Regions from separate parts of the Kistimonas scapharcae genome, predicted to be linked through region 1. Evidence: predicted binding sites of a transcription regulator. Region 1 holds the regulator's gene; each other region holds the start of a gene.
The links. Region 1 encodes FNR, which switches genes on or off when oxygen is low (the NO sensors DNR and NnrR bind a similar motif). Its sites were predicted from a motif close to TTGATNTANATCAA; they were not measured.
Positions count from the first base shown of each region.

Region 2: ABD892_RS20380 (bacteriohemerythrin) is a predicted target of FNR. The motif match lies at 5,723-5,736, and genes of this name have one in related genera.
Region 3: ABD892_RS09400 (EutN/CcmL family microcompartment protein) is a predicted target of FNR. The motif match lies at 2,592-2,605, and genes of this name have one in related genera.

Region 1 covers NZ_BAABFL010000124.1:23,955-31,156, reverse strand. The annotation lists gene ttcA (tRNA 2-thiocytidine(32) synthetase TtcA) at 1-17, opposite strand, end outside; gene ABD892_RS08070 (TraR/DksA family transcriptional regulator) at 379-708, shown strand; gene ABD892_RS08065 (hypothetical protein) at 732-1,232, opposite strand; gene ABD892_RS08060 (adenine phosphoribosyltransferase) at 1,300-1,833, opposite strand; gene fnr (fumarate/nitrate reduction transcriptional regulator Fnr) at 1,857-2,615, opposite strand; gene hemN (oxygen-independent coproporphyrinogen III oxidase) at 2,795-4,177, opposite strand; gene add (adenosine deaminase) at 4,615-5,637, shown strand; gene ABD892_RS08040 (MFS transporter) at 5,778-6,971, opposite strand; gene ABD892_RS08035 (LysR family transcriptional regulator) at 7,108-7,202, shown strand, end outside.
Region 2 covers NZ_BAABFL010000455.1:25,561-32,762, forward strand. The annotation lists gene ABD892_RS20360 (hypothetical protein) at 1-1,803, shown strand, start outside; gene ABD892_RS20365 (hypothetical protein) at 2,038-3,342, shown strand; gene ABD892_RS20370 (pyridoxal phosphate-dependent aminotransferase) at 3,388-4,527, shown strand; gene ABD892_RS20375 (hypothetical protein) at 4,524-4,973, opposite strand; gene ABD892_RS20380 (bacteriohemerythrin) at 5,103-5,600, opposite strand; gene nfsA (oxygen-insensitive NADPH nitroreductase) at 5,819-6,574, shown strand; gene ABD892_RS20390 (Lar family restriction alleviation protein) at 6,584-6,862, opposite strand; gene ABD892_RS20395 (hypothetical protein) at 6,973-7,137, opposite strand.
Region 3 covers NZ_BAABFL010000134.1:17,629-24,830, reverse strand. The annotation lists gene ABD892_RS09405 (hypothetical protein) at 52-2,520, shown strand; gene ABD892_RS09400 (EutN/CcmL family microcompartment protein) at 2,720-2,989, shown strand; gene ABD892_RS09395 (hypothetical protein) at 2,986-3,279, shown strand; gene ABD892_RS09390 (cupin domain-containing protein) at 3,324-3,797, shown strand; gene eutS (ethanolamine utilization microcompartment protein EutS) at 4,029-4,376, shown strand; gene ABD892_RS09380 (EutP/PduV family microcompartment system protein) at 4,387-4,818, shown strand; gene ABD892_RS09375 (alkaline phosphatase) at 5,078-6,706, shown strand; gene ABD892_RS09370 (ethanolamine ammonia-lyase reactivating factor EutA) at 6,880-7,202, shown strand, end outside.

The DNA of each region.
Region 1 (7,202 bases):
CGGGTCTCAATCTGCATACAGTCAGGATACTTGGTTATGTCTTTGGGCACACCGTGATGAACAGGAATGCCGTTCTCGTTAACCACAGTGATGAAAGTTCGCAGCATTATAAAGACCCGGGCGCAAATAATCAGGTATTCATGACCGCAAGCGTGCGCGGTTAATACATAGATTTTTCATGGCAGAAATGTCTCTGGAGATTTTCTGGCATGAAAGCCTGTGGCAGGATAGGGCTTTGCTAGACTATTTGGCTGATTGGATGGGGCGATGAGTCCGCAGTATTGATCATTCCGGCCATGATTCAGATCAACCGCGCTGACCGGTCCTCTGGCTAGAATAGGGCATGGGCGGGATCTTGTTAGCTACAGAGGGAGTCGAATGAATAAAGAATACGAAGTGTTTTGCCAGCGGCTGAAAACCCGGCAGGATGAGCTGGAGCGGCGTGTCGCCAACATTACCCGGGATGTGACCCGTAAGGCCAGTGCAGACTGGTCCGAGCAGGCCCAGGAGCGTGAAAATGACGAAGTACTGGATGCCTTGGGTAATGAGGCGGTGGCTGAATTGCGACTGATCCAGAAAGCGCTGGAGCGAATAGAGGAGGGCGATTACGGGCTTTGTACCGGGTGCGGCGGTGATATTCCAATGGCGCGCCTCGAAATCATGCCCTATACCGATCTCTGCGTGAAATGTGCGGAAAGCCAGGAATAAGCAGAGGCGGGCACTAGCTGGTGTCAGGCCGCGACTGTCTTGCCGAGGATAAGTTGGTTGTAGTGTTCGACAAACACTTCCGGTGAGTGACTGTTTTCGCTCTGGTAATGTTGTTGCCAGAGGGTAGCAAGCTGTTGTGGGTCATTGGCGACTGTCGGGTCGTCACACATTGGGGCGGCGCTCAGGTACACCATCCAGGCAATGGCGGTTGCATAGGAGAGGTTGGTGGCGAGTTCTGCGTGTGGGTGTAGCAGAAATTCCCGTTGGCTGGCCAGCCCCCTGACCTTGCTGGCCAGTTCGTGTTGATTGTAGAGAAAGGTGTCCCAGATTCTGCGATGGGTTGCCGGGCTGATCTGGTAAATGCCGAGTGAGGTATGATTGGCAAGGTGAAGGTGGGAGCCGAGCCCGGATTCGACGGCTGCTGTTCCCAGAAGCAGGTTTTCTGCTAATGGTGAGCGCATGTCGAGATGGTCTAACGTGGGTTGGACGACATACTCCCTGAATTCGTCTGCGCAGATTCCCATGGTCTTCAGGCTTCCCTGCCTTAAAGGTTCTATAAACGGGGAATCGGCGGTAATGCCAATAGCTTGATCAATAGCTGCAAAGGCTGAAGCTGGGGATGCCTTCCGAGTCGAGGCGTTTAGACCCGCCTAGTGCTGGAAGGTCAATGATGGCAGTGGCTTCGACAGGTTCAGCGCCCAGTCGGCGGCACAGTTTGGCTGCGGCGCAAAGGGTTCCGCCGGTAGCAATCAGGTCATCGGCTAACAGCAGGCGATCGCCCTTTTTCAGTGCGTCTGTGTGCACTTCGAGGGCGGCAGAGCCGTACTCCAGTGCATACTCTTCGCGAATCACATCATAGGGCAGTTTGCCAGGCTTTCTAAAAATGACCAGTGGCAGTCCCAGTTTGCAGGCCAGTGGAGAGCCAACCAGAAAGCCGCGAGCGTCCAGTGCGCCGATATGGGTGATATCCCTCTCGCGATAGCGCTCGGCCAGGGTGTTGATGATCATTTCTGTCCCTTTCGGGGACTGGAATAGCGGCGTGATATCGCGAAATGTCACGCCGGGTTCAGGCCAGTTAGGTATGGCCCGAATCAGGGAGTGGAGCAGTTGCTGGTCAAAAACCATCAGAGCGTGAGTCCTGCGCTGCGTTACTGAATGTTGACAATGTCCTGGTGTTCAACAAGCTTGCCACCGGCCAGGGCGCACAACTCCATGGCGTTGGTGATCTCAATCTCTTTGCCGTTGGCGTTGATCAGGCCGTTTTTCTGGAAACGGGTGAACACACGGCTGACGGTTTCGACCGCCAGACCCAAGTAGTTGCCCATTTCATTGCGGGACATCGACAGGCGGAAAGATTGTGATGAAAAGCCACGACGACGGAACCGGCTGGCCAGGTTGATCAGGAATGTGGCGATCCGTTCGTCCGCGTTTTTCTTCGACAGCAGCAGTTTCATCTGCTGATCTTCGCGAATTTTACGACACATGACGCGCATCAGTTGACGACGCAGCTCCGGATAGTCGTCGGAGAGCTTTTCCAGACGATCAAACGGGATCTCGCAGACCATCGTGGTTTCAATCGCTTGGGCAGACACCGGATAAGCTTCTGTATCGAGACCGCTCAGTCCCACCAGTTCACTGGGCAGGTAAAAGCCCGTGATCTGTTCTTCACCTTCGTTGGTGGCCGTGTAGGTTTTCAGTGCGCCGGAGCGTACTGCATAGACACTGTGAAAAGGATCGCCTTCAAGGAACAGGTGCTCGCCTTTTTTCAGCGGACGTCCTCGCTTGATGATCCTGTCGAGTTCATCAATATCTTCAATTTTAAGCGCCAGTGGCAGGCAGAGCTGACTCAGGCTGCAGTCTCTGCAGGCCACATGAGTCACTTGCCGCACATTCAGCTTGGACACCATACAGAAGAACCCCTGTGAACCGGTGGGTGTAAAAGTCGTTGCGGCCGTATTGTAGGGGATTCTCCTGACAAGTTTAAGACTGTGAGGATACGTATCTGAATGTTTCATGAAAAAAAGCCGGTTTCAATGTCAGAAAAAGGCGTGAAACCGGCGTTCTTTCAGGGCTTAAGGCGAGAGGGCTAGATAACCCGTGAGAAGCGCTGGACTTCTGCCACCTGCTGATAGACGTCGAACTGCATGCAGATATTGCGTATCAACAGTCTGCCGCGGGGTTCGACGACAATGCTTTGGCTGTCCATCCGGATCAGTCCATCGGCAGCCATGGTGCTCAGTTTCTTGAGGGCATCTGCGAAATAGTCTTGGAAGTGAATGCCGAACGTTTCTTCAATGGGTTTGATATCCAGTCGGAAGTGACAAATCAACTGATTGATAACGGCACTGCGGATACGGTCATCCTCATTCATCAATAAACCGCGACGAATGGCCAGTTTGCCGTTATTGACCCGGCTGGCGTATTCCTCCATGTTTGCGTGGTTCTGTGCGTAAACGTTGCCAACGCGGCTGATCGAAGAAACGCCCATGCCAATGAGGTCGCACTGGCTGTGTGTCGTGTATCCCTGGAAATTTCTGTGCAGGGTGCCTCCTTCCTGGGCAAGAGCCAGATCGTCATCGGGCAGGGCAAAGTGATCCATACCGATATACACATAACCGGCATCCAGCAGGCGCGTGATCGTGTTTTCAAGAATAGTCAGTTTTTCCTGTGGACTGGGCAGGTCTTCGCTGTTGATGCGCCGCTGAGGCATGAAGCGGTTGGGCATGTGAGCATAGTTGAAGACAGACAGTCGATCAGGGCGAATTTCAATCACTTTATCAACGGTTTCCATGAAGCTGGCGCAGCTCTGGAAGGGCAGACCATAGATGAGGTCGATGTTAATGGACTTAAATGTCAGTGCTCGGGCAGCATCAATAACATCGCGGGTTTCTTCTTCACTCTGAACCCGGTTGACAGCCTGCTGCACGGTGGGGTTGAAATCCTGCACGCCGATACTGATCCGGTTGAAACCGAGCGAGCGCAGGTGGCCAATGGTGCTCCAGTCCGCCTCCCGGGGGTCAAGTTCTATGGAGTAATCGCCAAAATCACCGCTGACCAGGTTGAAGTGTTTGGCGGTTTTATCCATCAGCGCCTGCATCTGGGTCGGGTTCAGGAAGGTTGGCGTGCCGCCGCCCCAGTGAAGTTGTTCAACGGTCTGGTTGTGTCCCATCAGGGCAGACTGCATTTCAATTTCATGGAACAGTGTCTGCAGATAGGGCTCAGCATGTTCGCGGCGTTTGGTGACGACCTTGTTGCAACCGCAGTAGTAGCAGACCCGGGCGCAAAACGGAATGTGGAAGTAGAGTGACAGTGGGCGCCGGGCGGTGGCGCTGTCGGCAGCAGCAGCATGGTAGGCAGCAACACCGAAGTTGTCCGAAAACTGCAGCGCAGTCGGATAGGATGTGTAGCGAGGTCCCGTCTGATCGTAACGTTTGATCAGCTCAAGATCCCATATCAGTTCGGTTGCCATGCTCTTTACCCTGATCTTGTAATGGTATCCGGCCCTATCCTCTGGTTGTCGTATAGAATAGGCGTGTGATTGACGGTTGCCGGTTATTTTGCGCAGCCATATTGCACAAAATACTGATTGACAATTTTAGTCGGATGCTGAAATTTCGAGTTGATATGTATCAAGAAGGCATCAAATAATGTTTCGTTAGTGCGAGTGAAGGGCGGAAAAAAACCTGTTAGATGCCTTTTATTCATGCAAATAACATCTTTTTCCATAGTTTACGGTTGGATGAGTAGTATCGTCTATGAGGGAAAACCTGTGAGAGTAAAGCTGCAATAGTCAGATTAATCAAATAGTTAACTGCTACGCTTGTGTGACAGGGTATCTTCATGCCACTTGCTCGAAGTGGCATTCGCACTGATTTTGTTCATTAGAGCGTCTAAGGGTAATTGTTTATGCATCAATTCATTGCTGGCTTACCCAAAGCTGAGCTGCATGTCCACCTTGAAGGGACGCTGGAGCCTGAGCATTGTCTTGCATTAGCGCAGCGGAACGGTATTTCCCTTGAGCACAAAACGCCGGAATCGTTAATTCGATCCTATGACTTCTGTGATTTATCCTCTTTCCTCAAAGTGTATTATTCGGGAATACGCGTCCTCGTCACAGAACAGGATTTTTTTGAGCTGGCATTCCGCTATTTTCAACGGGCGGCTTCCGATGGGGTTGTTTATGTTGAGGTGTTTTTTGATCCGCAAGCCCACACTATGCGCGGTATTCCTTTTGATGTGATTATTCAGGGTATTCACCGAGCACAATGTGAAGCACGAACGGCATTAGGCTTGGAATCCAACCTGATCATGTGTTTTCTCCGAGATCAGAGCGCAGAAAGTGCCTCAGAGCATCTGACGATGAGCATGCCATTTAATGATTGGATTGTGGGTGTCGGATTGGATTCGGATGAAAAAAATAACCCACCATCGAAATTTGCAAAGGTCTTTTCGGATGCGCGTGATCAGGGCTACCAGTTAACGATGCACTGTGATGTCAATCAGGTGAATACCCTCGACCATATCCGGGAATGCCTGGATCTGATCAAGGTTGATCGTATTGATCATGGATTAAACTGCCTGGAAGATGATCAACTTTGCAGTGCACTCGTTGAACGCGGAATTGGTTTGACGATTTGCCCGGTCTCAAACCGGTTTGTCGTGCAATCATTGACCAGTGATGCAATCAGAAGCCTGTTGCAGAAAGGGGTAAAGGTTACAGTGAATTCTGATGATCCTGCCTATTTTCGTGCATATATTAATGAGAATTTAATGGCCCTGATTGATGAAGGTGGTTTTACAAAAGAAGACATCAAGCGGTTAATGACGAATGCTTTTGAGATTGCGTGGTTGCCAGGCAGACTTAAAGCCAAGTATCTACAGCAGCTTGAGCAATATACCGCCAAATACGCGTTAACGGATTGTCATTGATTGTTTGATCTGTGCTACCGAGGCATTCTGAGCTCCGTGAAGAACTCAGAATGCCATGGGTTGAATCAAGAACGATATAGGGCAGTGGCTAGTGGGCTTGGTGTACGATGTCTGTTAATCACAAATAGGGCGCAGCTCTTTCAGTGAGTCGCAGGTGCGGTCTGCGAGACAGACCGGCTGCTATTGCGTTCCTGCATCAATATAAACATAAAACCCAGGGTGGGGATCAGTGCTGCAGCGTAAGGAATAAATGCTGCTCCGAGCGTGCTGTCGACCACGGCGCCACCAATAATTCCTCCCAGTGCATTGGCCAGATTAAAGGCTGAAATATTGGCCGTCGCGGCCAGTTCTGGCGCTGCTTGACCGTATTTCATGACACGCATTTGCATCGGTGGCACGTTGGCAAACGAAACAACCCCGAATACAAAGGCAGCGATGGGGAATGCCCAATGGATCGGCGATACAACGCCCAGTACCAGAAGTGACAGGATCATTGCAGCAGGCCAGCCTTTCAGTGCCTGACTGAGATTCGTGTCCGCAGACTTCCCTCCCAGGTTGTTACCCAGAACGAGGCCGAAACCTATCAGAACCAGCAGCCAGGTCAAAGATGAACGCTCATACCCGGCGACCTGTTCTGCGACAGGCGCCACATAGCCGTAGAATGTCATGAACCCAACCCAGCCCAATACGGTGATGGTAAGGCTCGCCAGCAGATTTTTGTCTCTGAACAGGGTCAGTTGGTGACGTATGTCAGCGTGAGTCTCAGACTGTGGCTGTCGTGGAATCGCAAGCCACATCGCGAAGGTTGCCAGTACGCCAAGCATTGCAACAATAATAAATGTGGTATTCCAGCCAAACTGATGGCCGATAAAGGCGCCTGCAGGCACACCGAGAACATTGGCCAATGTCAGGCCGGCAAACATCTGGCCGACCGCGCGCCCCGCCAGTGCGTCATCCACCAGGCGCGTGGCGACAACAGCGCCGATACCGTAAAAAGGTCCCTGGGTTAAACCCGACAAAATACGACTGACCATGAGCATGGCATAGTTAGAGCTGAACGCTGCAAGCAGGTTGCCGGCAATAAATAGCCCCATTAAACCCAGTAATATATTACGTTTTTCAAAACGCGCGAGCCATAATGAGAGAATGGGCCCACCGATGACAATGGCCATGGCATAAGCTGTGATCAGGTTACCTGCCTGGCCGGCAGTGATTGAGAGGCTGTCTGCGACATCGGTTAAAATGCCGACTATTACAAATTCTGCTGTACCAATCGCAAAGGCTGAGAGCGTTAATATCCAGACCTGCAGCGGCATCTGTTGAGAACGAGACATAAAGTACCTATGCGTAAGAACAATAATGGATGCAGTGGGTCTACGCCCCCTGATGTGATAGAGGCAGTATGATATTTCATGGTGGGCTTTATAATTGGTCTCTTTGTGAAATTGTTTTTCAGTATTTGTGAATAATATGGCGCAGATTGATGATATGGCGTTATTCGTACAGGTGGTTCAGTCGGATGGGCTGGCTGCGGCCGGGCGAAAGCTGGGGTTGTCGCCAGCCAG
Region 2 (7,202 bases), on a different contig from region 1:
TGGTCACCAGACACACAATCAATGCATCGTGCTTCACGTTTATCCTTATCATTAGATAGTGATAGCAACACGCAAGGCTCCAATAGGCAGCCCTTTATTATCAGTGGTCAACTGGACGATACAGATTCAGAGACGGATTCTGTTGAACGTTTCCCTAGCGATAGCGCACCCTATTCAACGACAACTATGCAAGGCCCAATAGCCCCTGTAGGGACAGATCAAAAGCCCAACGTGTTAGACGACAAGGCCATATCTTATAACGGCGACAGGCAATCTTTACCAGGTGACTCCAGAAGCTTCCGAGACCGGGAAGATCTGGCAGATGATGCCATGGACTCCTTGCCGGGTGGGTATGCCGCTGCTGAGTCTTCCCTGAGAGATAATTTATCAACCTCAAGGACAGAGATAGGTGAAGAGGGACGTGTTAACGTTGTTGACGTCGAACACACCGATATAACGCTTCCGGAGCCTTTGCTGCATCCGTTGCCTCGAACTCTATCGATACCTGAACAGCCTCCCGAACCCTTCCATAGCGTTCACGATCTTGACCCTGAAGAAAGACACCCTCTTCTGCCTCGATCATTACCACGCATAATATCCAGTGATGATTTTGATCCGCCGAAACCCGCCCTGCTTGACAGAGTAGCAGTAACAGGTGGTTTCTCAGCCTCACTCTGTGGTTCACTTGAACGGTTGTCAGATATTTCCAGCACGTGTGGCGATATTGATATGCCAGAAGTCTCAGAAGCATCCATGGCTATAGATTGGTACGACATGAGATCCCCGGGAGATGACTGCAGATTATGGATACCCAAAGCGACCGATTTGACGTATGTTGAGAACATGAGATCAGCATTATCTTCGATACGTACGGTAATGGATGGAATCCAGCATGGAACACATTCTATAAATGAATTAATGGATGCATATACATTATTAACAACAATAGATACGGCATTAACTCAAGCCCCCTACAACAACGCTCAGCATTATAAGAAGTGCAGCTCTCTCCTGTCGCTTTCTATTCAAAAATCAATATCAGCTATATTTGAGTTTTTATCCGAGGAGAAAGTCCAATCGACATTGGCGTCAGACGTAAAAAACGACCAAGCATTCAAATTCAGTCCATTTCATCAAACAAGCACCACCAGTCAACGTCTGCAGTCACTGGAAAAGAGCGTTGAGTTATGGCGAAAATCAAGCGAAAAGAAACTCATTGAAGATAACAAACAAGCGCTTGAGTACATTCTTTTCGTCCTTGAAAAACTCGAGAGACTTGATGAAGCAAAATTCAGAAGCGCAAGGAGTGTTATATATAATCAATTCAATCAAGCCTTCAATATACACATTGAGCGTATTGAAGCCATATTAACACCGTATTCATATGCCCCCTGTGACACAGATGATGAAGTGTCACAGCAGTTTTCTATGGATGAGAGGGCGGATAAGATTCTAGTGACAGTAGATACTGGTAAACAACGGGGCTATAGAACACACAAGCCTCTAGTGGCTGAGGTATCTACAGATGCGATGGACACGTCTGGGCTACTACCGTCACCAGACGAGGAGCTCACTACATTCAGTGCAAGACTTGCCACGAAGCTGTCCAAAGACTCTGTCAAGTCATGTTACAGACTAACACCGGATAACACCGAAGAGGATCTACAGATAGACACCGTTTTATCCGGGCAAAATGGAGCTGATGATGAAAAAATTTCAATTATCATGACAAAGCCTGTCTCTCAACCAAAAACGCCCAATGAGAGCCAGACACTCCAGTCACGTCCACCGATGATAGTCTAGCAAGCAAACAAAGCGCTCTTATAAGCAAAAGGTTAATATAATGGTATAGCCACACCAAGTAAAACAACACGTATGTAAGCGTAAAAATACTATTCCTATCCTTATTTTATAGCCTGTCAATTAATTGACAGGCTTTTTTATTACATTTTCTGTTATCAAAATAGAATTAGCCACAGCAATTCATCAGACTTATCAGAAAAACCACTAAAATTATAAAATAAACATGGAGGCATTATGGAAGGTCCACATGGGAGGCACCCGCTGACCTCGAATCTCTATTCAAAAGTATCCCAAAAACAAGAAAGCGAGCCGGAGTTAGTCAGCCAAACTGAAGGCCAGCCAATCATCTCTAAAGGCTCAAATGCCAAGGCAAGCGCAAGTTTAGGCACAAAACAGCGAAGTGTCGGGAAAACAGACAATGGCTTGCCTGATCCAAAGGTATTGGAAGGTCAAATCAATGAAAATATAAAAAACCTCTGGCTGGCAAAGATTGCGAAAAACCTTGATTTCCTGAAAGACCCAGCCTGCAAACCACCAGAATGCATTACTGAAATCACAATAAGAAAAAATGGTAAAGTTATTTACAGCTATCCCGATCCCGGAAAAACCAGCGGACTTGACGACGGGATCATAGAACAGGTCAGACAAGCATTACCGCAACATCCAGAAGAAGAGCTTCTATCACAAACGAAAAACAATCTTGCACTCTACAAACAGGTGTTACTTGATCAGAAGCAGAAGGAAAGTAATCCTTTAGAGTCCGTTATGAATTCTCTTAAGTCACTCGCAAATGCAATGCTACATTGGCGAGATAGCCTGATCTCATCAACCGAACTTGAAGTAACGGGACAGTTACCCGATTCACATCAGCTTATTCATGAATTAGAAAACAGCGAAATGTTTAAAAAGAGGCAAAAACACCTCCCCTCCGAGGATGAAATGAACGTAACGATGGAAGCAGTACCCGTTGTTTATGAGGGTGACGGTGAACCATTATGTGATGAAAACAACAACCTGCCACCTGCATCCGTTGATACAGCCAAGCCAATATTACCGGACATCACTCATCAGCCTCCGCCACTCATACCACAAGACATGCCACCACCGCCACCGCCACCGCCACCAGATTGGCCGCAATCATCTAAAAACAAGAGTCAACCTGTGTCATCGCCTCCGAAACGTTATGCCGCCAATGTGACAGATGATCATGCCAATGCCATGAAGTCGTTGAATGACGACTTTGCAAAATTCGACAGACAAAAATTACGAAAAACAGAAACCAACTCTAAGGAACAGATACAACAGAGAAAAGAGGCTATACAAAACGCGGATGATGCAGACCCTATGGATAAAACGTTAGATGAAATACGGTCTTTTAATAAGTCATCCATGAAACATGTAGAAACCAACTCATCTGAACATATAGCGGATCGTGAAAAAGTAGCGTCCAAAACGCCTTGGGAAAAACACTTGGATTCCATTCGTTCTTTCAAGCCGGAGACACTAAAGTCAACACAAAAAAAGGATAACGACAAATAACCTGTTCCCGGCTGGGAAACTGACCTATCCAGCGACTTAGGGAAAATGACACAAGAAAACTCTCTGCGTATACTGGCTGCGCCTGTTGACCACAACGATCATGACAACAAAGCGGTGCAGACCATGAGTGTTTTCAAATCCCATATTGCCGCCATGAGCGCCTATTCCCCTCCACTGGAAGGTCGCGATCCGGAGCAGCATTTACTGCTGGATTTCAATGAACGCACCCTGCCCGTCAGCCCGCAGGTTCGTCAGGCACTGCTGGATTACCTTAACAATGACCGGCTGCAGATGTATCCCAATTATGGCGAACTGACCGAACGTATCGCGGACTATAACGGCATCAGCAGCAACCAGGTCATGATCACCAATGGTTCCGACCAGGGCATCGACCTGATCATCCGCGCCAGCTGCCGTGAAGGGGATGAAGCCATTATTCCCGGTCCGTCGTTCGCGATGTATTACCAGTGCGCAAAAGTCGAAAACCTCAAAATCGCTGAGCCACAGTACACCCGTGAGGAAGAATTTCCCGCACAGGCCGTCCTGGATGCCATCACTCCGGCTACCCGCCTGATTGTGATTGCCAACCCTAACAATCCATCCGGCACCGCTGTCAGTCGTGAAACCATCATCGAGATCGCCAAAACGGCACCTGAGGCCGCCATTCTGGTCGATGAATGCTACTTCGAATATACCCAAAGCACAGTCAGTGATCTGGTCAATGACTATCCCAACCTGCTGGTCACCCGCACGTTTTCCAAGACCTGGGGGTTACCATCGATCCGGCTGGGTTATGTGATCAGCTCCCCCGATAACATTAACGCCCTGCTCAATGTCCGCGGCCCCTACGACGTCAACCAGTTTGCCGTTGTCGCAGCGACTGCGGCGCTGGCACATCCGGAATACACCGAAGACTACGTCAGGGAAGTCATGACCGTCTCCAAACCGCTGTTTGAAGCGTTTCTTGTGAATAAGCAGATTGATTTCTGGCCCAGCGCCGCCAACTACCTCTGGACGTTCCCGGACGATCCCGACGCCATCAACCGTCACCTGCAGGCGAACAACATTCTCGTGCGTCCCAAGGCGGATCAGCAGGGTCGCCTGGGTCTTCGTATCACCCTGGGAAACAAAGCGCAGACAGAGCGCCTCATCCAGGTGCTGGACGAGGTCATCCCCACCCCTTAACGGTGTTCGGCCAGCAGCATTTCCAGCTTTTGCATGAATTTGCTGTTGCCGGGTACCGGATCATCCGGAAACACCGCCGCCTGATGACCGCGGCGGTTCACCAGGCACACTGACATGCCCGCAGGACCGGCCAGACCGGTGAGTGTCTGAAAGTGCTCGTGGTCACTGCCGGTGGGCAGCTTCAGGAGTGGGAAAGAAACGTTAGTCACCACCTGAACCGTTTCCGGCTGGATGCCCACCACAGTGAAATGACGTAAACGATACCGCAGGAACATCTGCTCCAGGGCCTCCAGCTGCTCCTGAACAGCCTCAGGTTCCAGCAACGTCATCAGGATGACATGGCCTTTGAAATGGTCCCGAAGAGTCAGTGGTTCATTGTTTGAAGAGAGTCTGAAAGCATGATCCAGAATAGGCGACTGGCCACTGCCAGCGTGTGTGGTCATCATAACAATCCCTGTTACTGCGCGGAGACAACGCCGGTCCCGTCCTGAACCGGCACACCTTCTGAAAAGTATACTCAGCGCAGTAGCAGGCGGTTATAACCATTCACAATCACGCCTGCGGGTATACTACGGTTAGCGATGAAAAATCCGGTCCAGCCAGGAACGCTTCTCGTAGCTGGCCTTGACACCACGGGACAGGAAAAACGGCACATAATCCCGGTCATCTTCCAGGATATGGCGGGTCAGCCAGGATTTCAGGAAGTGGAGCAGTTCAAAGCTGATATGCTTGCCATTACCCACTTTTCCCCGGAGTTCATATACCTGTTCAATCAGTTGTTCATGGTGTTGCTTGTGCTCTTCATAGCCGGGGTAATCCAGCACCCGCATCAGGCTTTCTTCTACGGAGAAATGAATCCGGGTGTATTCCACCAGCCGATCAAGGATGCCAATGGCTGCATCACTCCCATGATGCTCGGTAATGGCCCGGTGTAGCTCGTTGAGCAGATCCACCAGCACCCTGTGCTGCTCATCGATCTCCTGGATACCGACGCTGAGAGAGTCATTCCAGGGTATCAGCACATTGCTCCCTTTATTTTCTGTCCGATGACCGTCTGCAACGGCATTTTCCATGGCTAACCTCGCTATTATGCCGAACGTGCCGCTTTTAAAGGCCTGTGGCTATGCGACCATCCGGTGTGTTGTGTTTATTGGCAGGTAACCGGTACTTTAGAGACAAATCCGCCGAACAAACATTGACATGGGTCAACATTCAGAGAAAGACCACGTGCTCCTGCCATAATGTGTCGCGATCACACGCGAACTGACAACAACACAATAACGGAGACCCTATGCAACACGATCCCGCCACCGAAACCAGCCTGCTGAAGCTGTTGGGGAACCACCGCTCCATCCGAAAGTTCACAGACCAACCGATCACTGAACAGCAGCTGCAGGGAATCATCCAGGCAGGACAAGCCGCTGCCACCTCCAGTTTCGTTCAGGCGCGCAGCGTGATTCGTGTACGCAACCCCGATGCCAGGGAACAGCTGGTGACGTTATCCGGTGGCCAGCCCTATGTGGCGTCTGCCGCCGAATTTCTGGTGTTTTGTGCCGATCTCCGCCGGGCGGAACAATGCTGTGAACGCCACAATATGACGATGCCGCTCGGCATGACCGAAGCGTTTATCATCGCAACCGTGGATGTCGCCCTGATGGCACAGAACTGCGTCATCGCCGCCGAGTCCATGGGACTGGGCGCCTGTTACATCGGCGGTATTCGCAATAACCCACGTGAGGTCAGCGGCCTGCTGCAGCTACCGCAACAGGTCTATCCCGTCTTTGGACTCTGCCTGGGTTACCCGGATCAGCATCCCGAAATAAAACCCCGGCTGCCTGCTGATGTTACTTTGAAAGAAGATGTCTGGTCCGATGATGACCCCGGGACACTGGAAGCCTATGACGACACCATTCGCAACTATTACCAGACCCGAACCGGCGGGAATAAAACGATCAGCTGGAGTGAGCAGGTCAGTGGATTGATGTCAGAGAAAACCCGCCCTCATATGCGAGCGTTCCTGAAAGAACAGGGCTTTGAAATGAAGTAGTGTGAGGCCTCAGGAAAAACCGCTGTTCAGGCCCAGCAGCATACCGATCACAAATCCGATGACCGCCAGGAACGCACTGCCGATGGTCAGACTGAGCACCACCATTTTCAGGTGGTCTTCCCGTTCCCGGCGGTTCCATTGTTTAAGGCAAAGCATGCGGTCATCATCCAGCTCGGTGGATAAACCACAACGCCGGCAGGTTACCTGCCATAACAGGCTGCCGGATACCGGAACATCCACAAACTCGGCTTCGGACTGACAGCAGGGGCACTTACGCAGTATTTCCATGTTACACCGACCTACCGATACCCTGAGACGCCAACCAGACGCATCAGGAAGACAAAGACCTGTCTTGTTTTATCGGCAGCCGATGACTGAATTGGAGTGGGAAACGGGGGTCAGGCGGTACGGATATTTGACGATTCCCGGGACGAATCATCACCGTTTTCCTGCGTGTTGGCTGAACGCCTTCTCAAACCGCTGAAAGAGAAGAAATGGGCGTTTTTTTTGTCCTGCTTTGAGTTGTCGTTTTGTTCAACGTGCTTCGTATCTTTTCTTTTCATATTCGACCTCATGGTACCTGATCACAATCATTCGCTGGTTATATGACAGTTATGGGTCAGGCAAA
Region 3 (7,202 bases), on a different contig from region 1:
TTGTCAGCAATGCAAAGACCTGGATTTTACCCTCGTCAAAGAGCAAGGGGGATGGGGTGGGATCAATTGCCACGGCCCCATGTTGTTTCCCCCCGATTGGGATGGGCTTATGGCGCTTGGTATGCAGCAGGCGCATTGCAGAGTCCCCGGCCGTGGTTGGCTCATTTGCCTGCTCAATTGACGGGCGCTGTTAGGCCGACAACAGTCAGAAGTATTGGTGTCACTGCACATGTTCAAACAGAAGTGGTGCCGGGTCTGCCGCCTGCCCGGGAACCGATGCGTTATGAGTCCTTTTTAGACCGTGTAGCCGCTTCTACGTCTCTAGCTGAGTTGAATGATCTGGTGGAGGCGTTTACTGCAACTATCAGTAACAACTGGGATGCAGAAGAGCATAGTGCGTTTTTATGGGGGGCCTTGATTAAAAGAGTCAGGGAGATTATCGGCAATAATATACAGCACCAATCATTTCTTGCTTATTCTGGTATGGCTGGATTAATCGATGTTATGGCACGCAATTTACATCGTTTTACTATCAGCAGATTATCGTTCCTTTTATACGATCTTGCTTATATCCTGAAAAAAGAAAAGAAATCAGGTGTTTTTAGTCAGCAAAGAGAGAAAGAAATCGTTAAACGGGCCATTGTAATGCTTTTTTCTGGCGTATCCTGTTTTATTAGTGATTATGGTGGAGATACGAGTGATAATGAGGTTGGACGTTCTTTTGGGCGATTTTATACAGCCCTTGTGATTATGCAGCCTTTTGGTTTCTTTTCAAGAAATCAATATATGGATATGGCAAAAGATATTATCCAGCACTTGAATATTTTGATGGATTCTCTTGATGCAAGAGCAGTGAGAGATGGGATCTGGTGTATATCGAAAGGGATAGATGAGGGGATTCATGAAATAGGTATGCGGCTTTTAAAGGCATTCCTTGATCGGCTATTGCAACATGCAGATGTTGTTGCTGGCGGATATGATGTGATAGATTTCAATGCTGTGCTTTCCTCTTTGTTGAAGCTTATCAAGGATGAATCTCATGAGTACTTTGAAAAACGCTTATGTGTTCATCATGTTGACTGCGTTGTTTCGAAGATTCTATCGAAAAATTTATATGATGCGAACGTTGATGATTTGTGGAGTATATTGTGTACACTCGTTGAGATAAATGAAAAGCTGCCAAATATTGATTGTGTAAAGGTTGTGAGTGCTTATGAAAGGCTATTAGATTTATCTCGCAGTAAGTTAGTAGAAGTCGCATCAATTTACAATAAGGATTTGAATAAGGAAAAAATAGTACTAAAGGTGCTTAGATATGTAGGTGATAAGAGTGTTGATTGCAAAGTATACTTCCCACTGTTTGATGCTTTTTTTGAGGGCTTTCTAGGGGCTCTGCAACAACCTCTTAAGGCATGGCCCATATGGCATCTTAATCATCTTTATCAGTGGGTTTCTGCTGCTCTTACGCAATACGTACCAACCTTTCAGGGAAATGCATCTGTTTTACAGGAATGGAAGCATTTGATGCTGTGTTCATGGCTTGAACTTTTTGCTCAGATCATGATGGCATTTCACTGGAAACTGGAGTCAGCCGAATTTGATCGTGACGCAACGGGAGAAAATTATAAAATTAGTCAAGCATATGAATTTTTCAAAGAGGTTTTTTCAGACGGTAAGTTGAAAGAGAAGTTTGAGATCTTGCTATATGCTTCACGAAGAAAAAGGCAGACGGAAAAGGTAAATATTGCTATTGCCCGGTTTTATGATGCGGCATTGGAACGTCGATATTCAGTCTGTGATGCGTTAGTTGGTCATATATCATATGTTTTTAATTATCCCAGGAGAGGGAATGGAAAAGTCATCTTATATGGTTCATCACTTTTGGTGGAATATTGTGTGAGGGGATTGTTTAAATGTGATATTAACGCCTTTTTTTCATCACCATTCGCTTTATTTGTTAATGATTTTGATTTTCTTGTAGATAATGAAGATGTACAGAAGGAACTGTTCGATAGGTTGTGTCTGTTACCTTCGGCAGTTGCGGGTCTGTTGGTTCGAAAAACTAACGAATATACCATTGTTGATAGTCAGATCATGTTGAATTGCAAAGAAGTGATTTTTGAATATGAAGGTCAACCATTGATTAATATAGCGGTTAATTATGATGTTTGTAATATGGTTGCAAGTCCATGTTTAAAAATTGCATGGAAGCCTTACTTAATGTTTGGTGACTATTTCTATATTAATCACGATCCTGGTGCATTGCTGGAGTTATTCGTGCCTGACAGTACTTGCTGTTCAGAGCTGGTTAACAGAAGTCTGTTGTCTGGTTCCTGGCAGAGAAAAAATAGGACACTGTTGAATTTGCTGGTCGTTTGTTTTTGTGAGGAGAGACTGGGTTCTGTCAATAAGGTATGGCAGATGTATCTGCAGAATTTCTATCAAACGCATGGCTTGCAGGTGGTTCGAGCGGTATTGGAGCAGCGTCAACAAAACGCCCATAGTGGAGCCGCTCATTAACGTGCCACCGTGCTGCAATCAGAATTCTTGTGATGCTATTGATCTAAGTTAACCGATTCTCGTTAGCCGACTTGATGCGTGTCAACCTACCCAACCCCTTCCCATATTACTGTTACGACCATTTCGATTTTCCGGTTTTCCCCATCGCCTTACGGCAGGTATCCGGACGATCCGGAGCATTGATGCAGGAGAATCGCAGGTGCTGATAGGCAAGGTAACAGGCAACATCTGGGCGACCCGCAAACTGGATGGCCTCAACGGATTCAAGCTGATGATCGTCAGCCTGGTGAATTCCGACGGTGCGGATTCCAAGAGTGCCATGGTGGCTGTTGATACGGTTGGCGCCGGGATCGGTGACATGGTGTTGGTAGCCCGGGGCGGTGCGGCACGTAAGGCGGCCATGATCCATGAAGGTCCTGTGGATGCTGCCATTGTCGGTATTGTGGACAACATGGAGATCAGTGGATGAGTAAACGACTGGTGACCCGGAACAACATCACCGGGTTCCTGACCGGAGACACACTGCTGCTGGAGCGGGATATGTTGATGACCCCCGGCGCGGTCGATTACGCGCGGATTCATGGCATTCACGTGGTGCACGGCGCGCAGGCGGAAACTCAGGCGCCAACACCGGTGGAAACGCCTGACACGTTGCGCCAGCGTATCGCCGACATGCTTGAAAAAGAGTTTGCTATCACCGACAGCCGTACGATTCAGATCGTGCAGGCAACCGTGGTCAAGCTGTTGGCAACCTCCTGAGCTGCTTTCTGTTTCTTTCTTTTTAACCGTTCTGAGAGTGTGACATGACCCAGATCAACGCTGAAATGCTCGAGCAAATCATCCGCAAGGTTGTCGCTGAGCAGATGGCACAACAGATCACCAAGCCCGAATTCGACAAGCACGTGGATGCGTCCGGTGTTGCAGTCGTCAAGGCGGCTACCGTCAAGTGCAAGCCATTCGATACCGGCAAGCCGGGTGACAAGGTTTTCATTACCGACCTGCTGGAACTGTCCGAAAGCCCACGTCTGGGTTGCGGTATGATGGAGATGGATAAGACCACCTTTGACTGGACCCTCGAGTATGATGAAGTTGATTACATCATCGAAGGTACCCTGAAAGTGATCATCGATGGCCGCGAAGTGGTCGGTCATGCCGGTGATGTGATCTTCATTCCCAAGGGTTCCAAGATCCAGTTCAGCGCGCCAGATTTTGCACGCTTCCTGTTTGTTGTCTATCCCGCTAACTGGGAAGAGATTGCTCGCCAGAAGAATGGCTGATTGATCCGTCCCTGATCCGGTTTTTCGGGATCGGGGGAGCCGATGGCATCGGTGCCCGTTTTCCGCCCGCGCTGAAGGGCTATCCTTAGCCCTCCGCGCTACCGCGGCATCCCTGCCGCTGCTGCAAACGGACACCGACGCCATCGACACTGGCAGCGTGATCGCCGACGAGTTTCAGTTTGCACGTATTATGTTTTTGTTCGCCGTTTATGCGGCAGGTGTTTTTAGCTTATGTCGCAAGAGAAAGAACGCATCATTCAGGAGTATGTACCTGGTAAACAGGTCACCCTGGCCCATTTGATTGCCCATCCCCAGCCTGGCCTGGTGACCAAGCTTGGCCTGAATGCCGAGACGGTCAGTGCCATCGGTATCATGACGATCACGCCAAGTGAAGGTTCCATTATTGCCGCCGATGTTGCGACGAAAGCCGCAGGTGTTGAGATTGGTTTCCTGGATCGCTTTTCCGGATGCCTGGTGATCAGTGGTGATGTTGGCAGTGTGGAAGCCGCACTCACGGCAGTGCTGGATCTGTTGGGTGGTATCCTGAAGTTTTCGCCTGCCCAGATTACCCGTTCCTGATGGCATGCCGATGAAAAAGATGATGCTGATCGGCTCGACGTCATCGGGCAAGACTACACTGACCCAGGCGCTCTATGGTCAGGAACTGGTCTATCGCAAGACGCAGGCGATGGAATACAGCCAGTACATGCTGGATACACCCGGTGAATTCATTGAGAACCGCCACTTCTATTCAGCTCTGATGACATCGTCCGTGGATTACGATGTTATCGGGTTGGTGCACGACTGCACACGTAAAAACAACCATTACCCTCCCTGCTTTACCGGCATGTTCAATCGTCCGGCGATCGGCATTATCACCAAGATTGATAGTGATGGGGGCGATGTCGCTTTCTCACGGGAAATACTGAAAGCGGCCGGTGCCCACACCCTTTTTGAAATCAGTTCAGTGACTGGCGAGGGGATTGCTGAACTGAAAGCCTACCTTGGGGTGGCCAGTTAATTGTCAGGGTGTCATACGTTTTGCCGGCTCGGATTCGGCATTGATTTCCATTCTTTATAAAACTGACGTGCTGCTTGATGCAGGTCATGTTTCAAAATAGCAGCCACGACATTTGTTGCAGAATATCAATGTAAAACACCCTGAAATTGCAAGAATGTGCCGCGATCTATACACGCCTGACAATTGTCATCGTGGTGAAGGAACTGCATGGAATAAGGTCGGGCGAACTCTCTGTACGTTCATTTTTGGGGGAATTCTGATGTATTTCAGAAAGAAACTACTGGCAGGCCTTGTTGTTGCCGGATGTGCGGCAATGGCCGGATGTGCGCTGGATGGCCAGCAGAACACTGAAACGGTTGCAGAATCCGGCAAGGTCAAGAATGTCATCATGATGATCGGTGATGGCATGGGGCCTCAGCAGGTAGGTTTGCTCCGTACTTATGCGCATCGTGCACCCAACTCCATTTACGAAGGCCGCCCGACCGGTATTGATCGTTTGATTGAAGCGGGTGTTCTGGGTGTTTCCAGCACAGGCCCACACGACAAGATCGTAGTGGATTCCGCCTGCTCCGCGACCCAGCTGGCGACCGGTGAACCGGCGTTGAGTGAAGTTATTGGTGTTGGCACCGAAGGTGAATACCTGGAAACCATCCTTGAGCGTGCCCAGAAGATGGGTAAGGCGACAGGCCTGGTATCCGATACCCGTCTGACTCATGCGACACCTGCCGCTTTTGCCGCGCATCAGCCCCACCGCAACCTGGAAAATGAGATCGCGGTGGATATGATCCGTATCGGGCCAGACGTGATGTTCTCAGGTGGCCTGCGTCATTTTGTACCCAAGTCAGTGAATGACAAGGGCGCGACCTATGAAGCCATTCGTGAACTGAATGACGGAGCCTTCACCTTCAGCTCCAAGCGCAAGGATGAAGTGAACCTGCTCACCGAAGCACAGACGGCAGGTTACCAGCTGGCGTTCACCCGTGAACAGATGGACAAGGTTCAGGATGGCAAGGTGCTGGGTCTGTTTGCCAACTCCGGCATGATGGACGGTATTGATTACGCGGCAACCAAAGATGCCGGTGATCGCTCTGAGCCCACCCTGAAAGAAATGACCATGAAGGCGCTGGATATCCTGAGCCAGGATGAAGACGGTTTCTTCCTGATGGTTGAAGGTGGTCAGATCGACTGGGCCGGCCATGAGAACGATGTCGGCGCCATGCTGCATGACATGGTCAAGTTTGATGAGGCGATCGAAGCCGTCTACGAATGGGTAGCGCAGCGCAACGATACCCTGATGATTGTGACCGCTGACCACGAAACCGGTTCCTTCGGTTTCAGTTACAGCATGAAGGATGTGCCTGAGCCGCAGAAACTGCCGGCGCCTGGTTTTGGTGACGAGCACGACTATCAGCCCATGTTCAACTTTGCTGACCTGAGCCTGCTGGATCGCATCTATGCACAGACTCGCAGCAACAAAAACATCTGGGGTGATTTCGAATCCCTGCCAGCCGATCAGCAGACGGCTAAGAAACTGGCAGAGCTGATGAGCAAGCACCATGCGTTTGAAGTGACAGAAGCCATGGCGGCCACTGTGCTGAAAACCAGCCCGAACCGTTTCCAGAAAGCAGGTCATTCTTACTTGGCCTCCAAGACCTGGCCGGCAGTGGATACGCCTTTCGAGTCCTTCTATGTTTATGGTGAAGAAACCCGCTGGAACCTGATGGGCCATGCATTGGCGGAAGATCAGTATGTGGTCTGGGGAACCGGTACGCATACCGATACTCCCGTGCTTGTCATGACCTTCGGTCCAGAGGCGGCTACCGCCCCCTTCTCGAAATTCCTGACTCACCCTGAAGTCGGTCAGCTGGCCAAGGATGCGCTTAAGTAATACCAGCTTGCGACACATAAACAGCGGGCTTATCGGTTTTCGGTAAGCCCGCTGTTGGTTAGACGGCTCTATTAGCATTGGTTAAGGTCAACACAATGGACTAGTTACTTATCACTCTGCACAGTTTTTTCAGGTTTTAAGATAATCTCTTTGCTTTACGACGTATTGATTCCATGACGCCTTTTCCCCCGAGAACAGAGTCCGCCAGACAGCGTGTGTATGCGCACGAGGCGGGTGACCGCGACACGGCACTGATGATAGGCCTGGACTTCGGGTCGACCACCAGTCGTGCCCTGGTGGCCCGTGCGCGCATGGAGCGCAGCATGACGACGGGGCGAATGGAGTTCGGTAGTCCTGATTTGCTCTATCGCTCTGAACCGGTTTTCACACCGTTTGATGGTGAAGAACTGTCGCGTACCCGAATCATTGAGTGCCTTGATTGCTGGCTGGAAGAAAGTGGTATCGACTGCCAGCAGATCTTTTCGGGCGGCGTTAT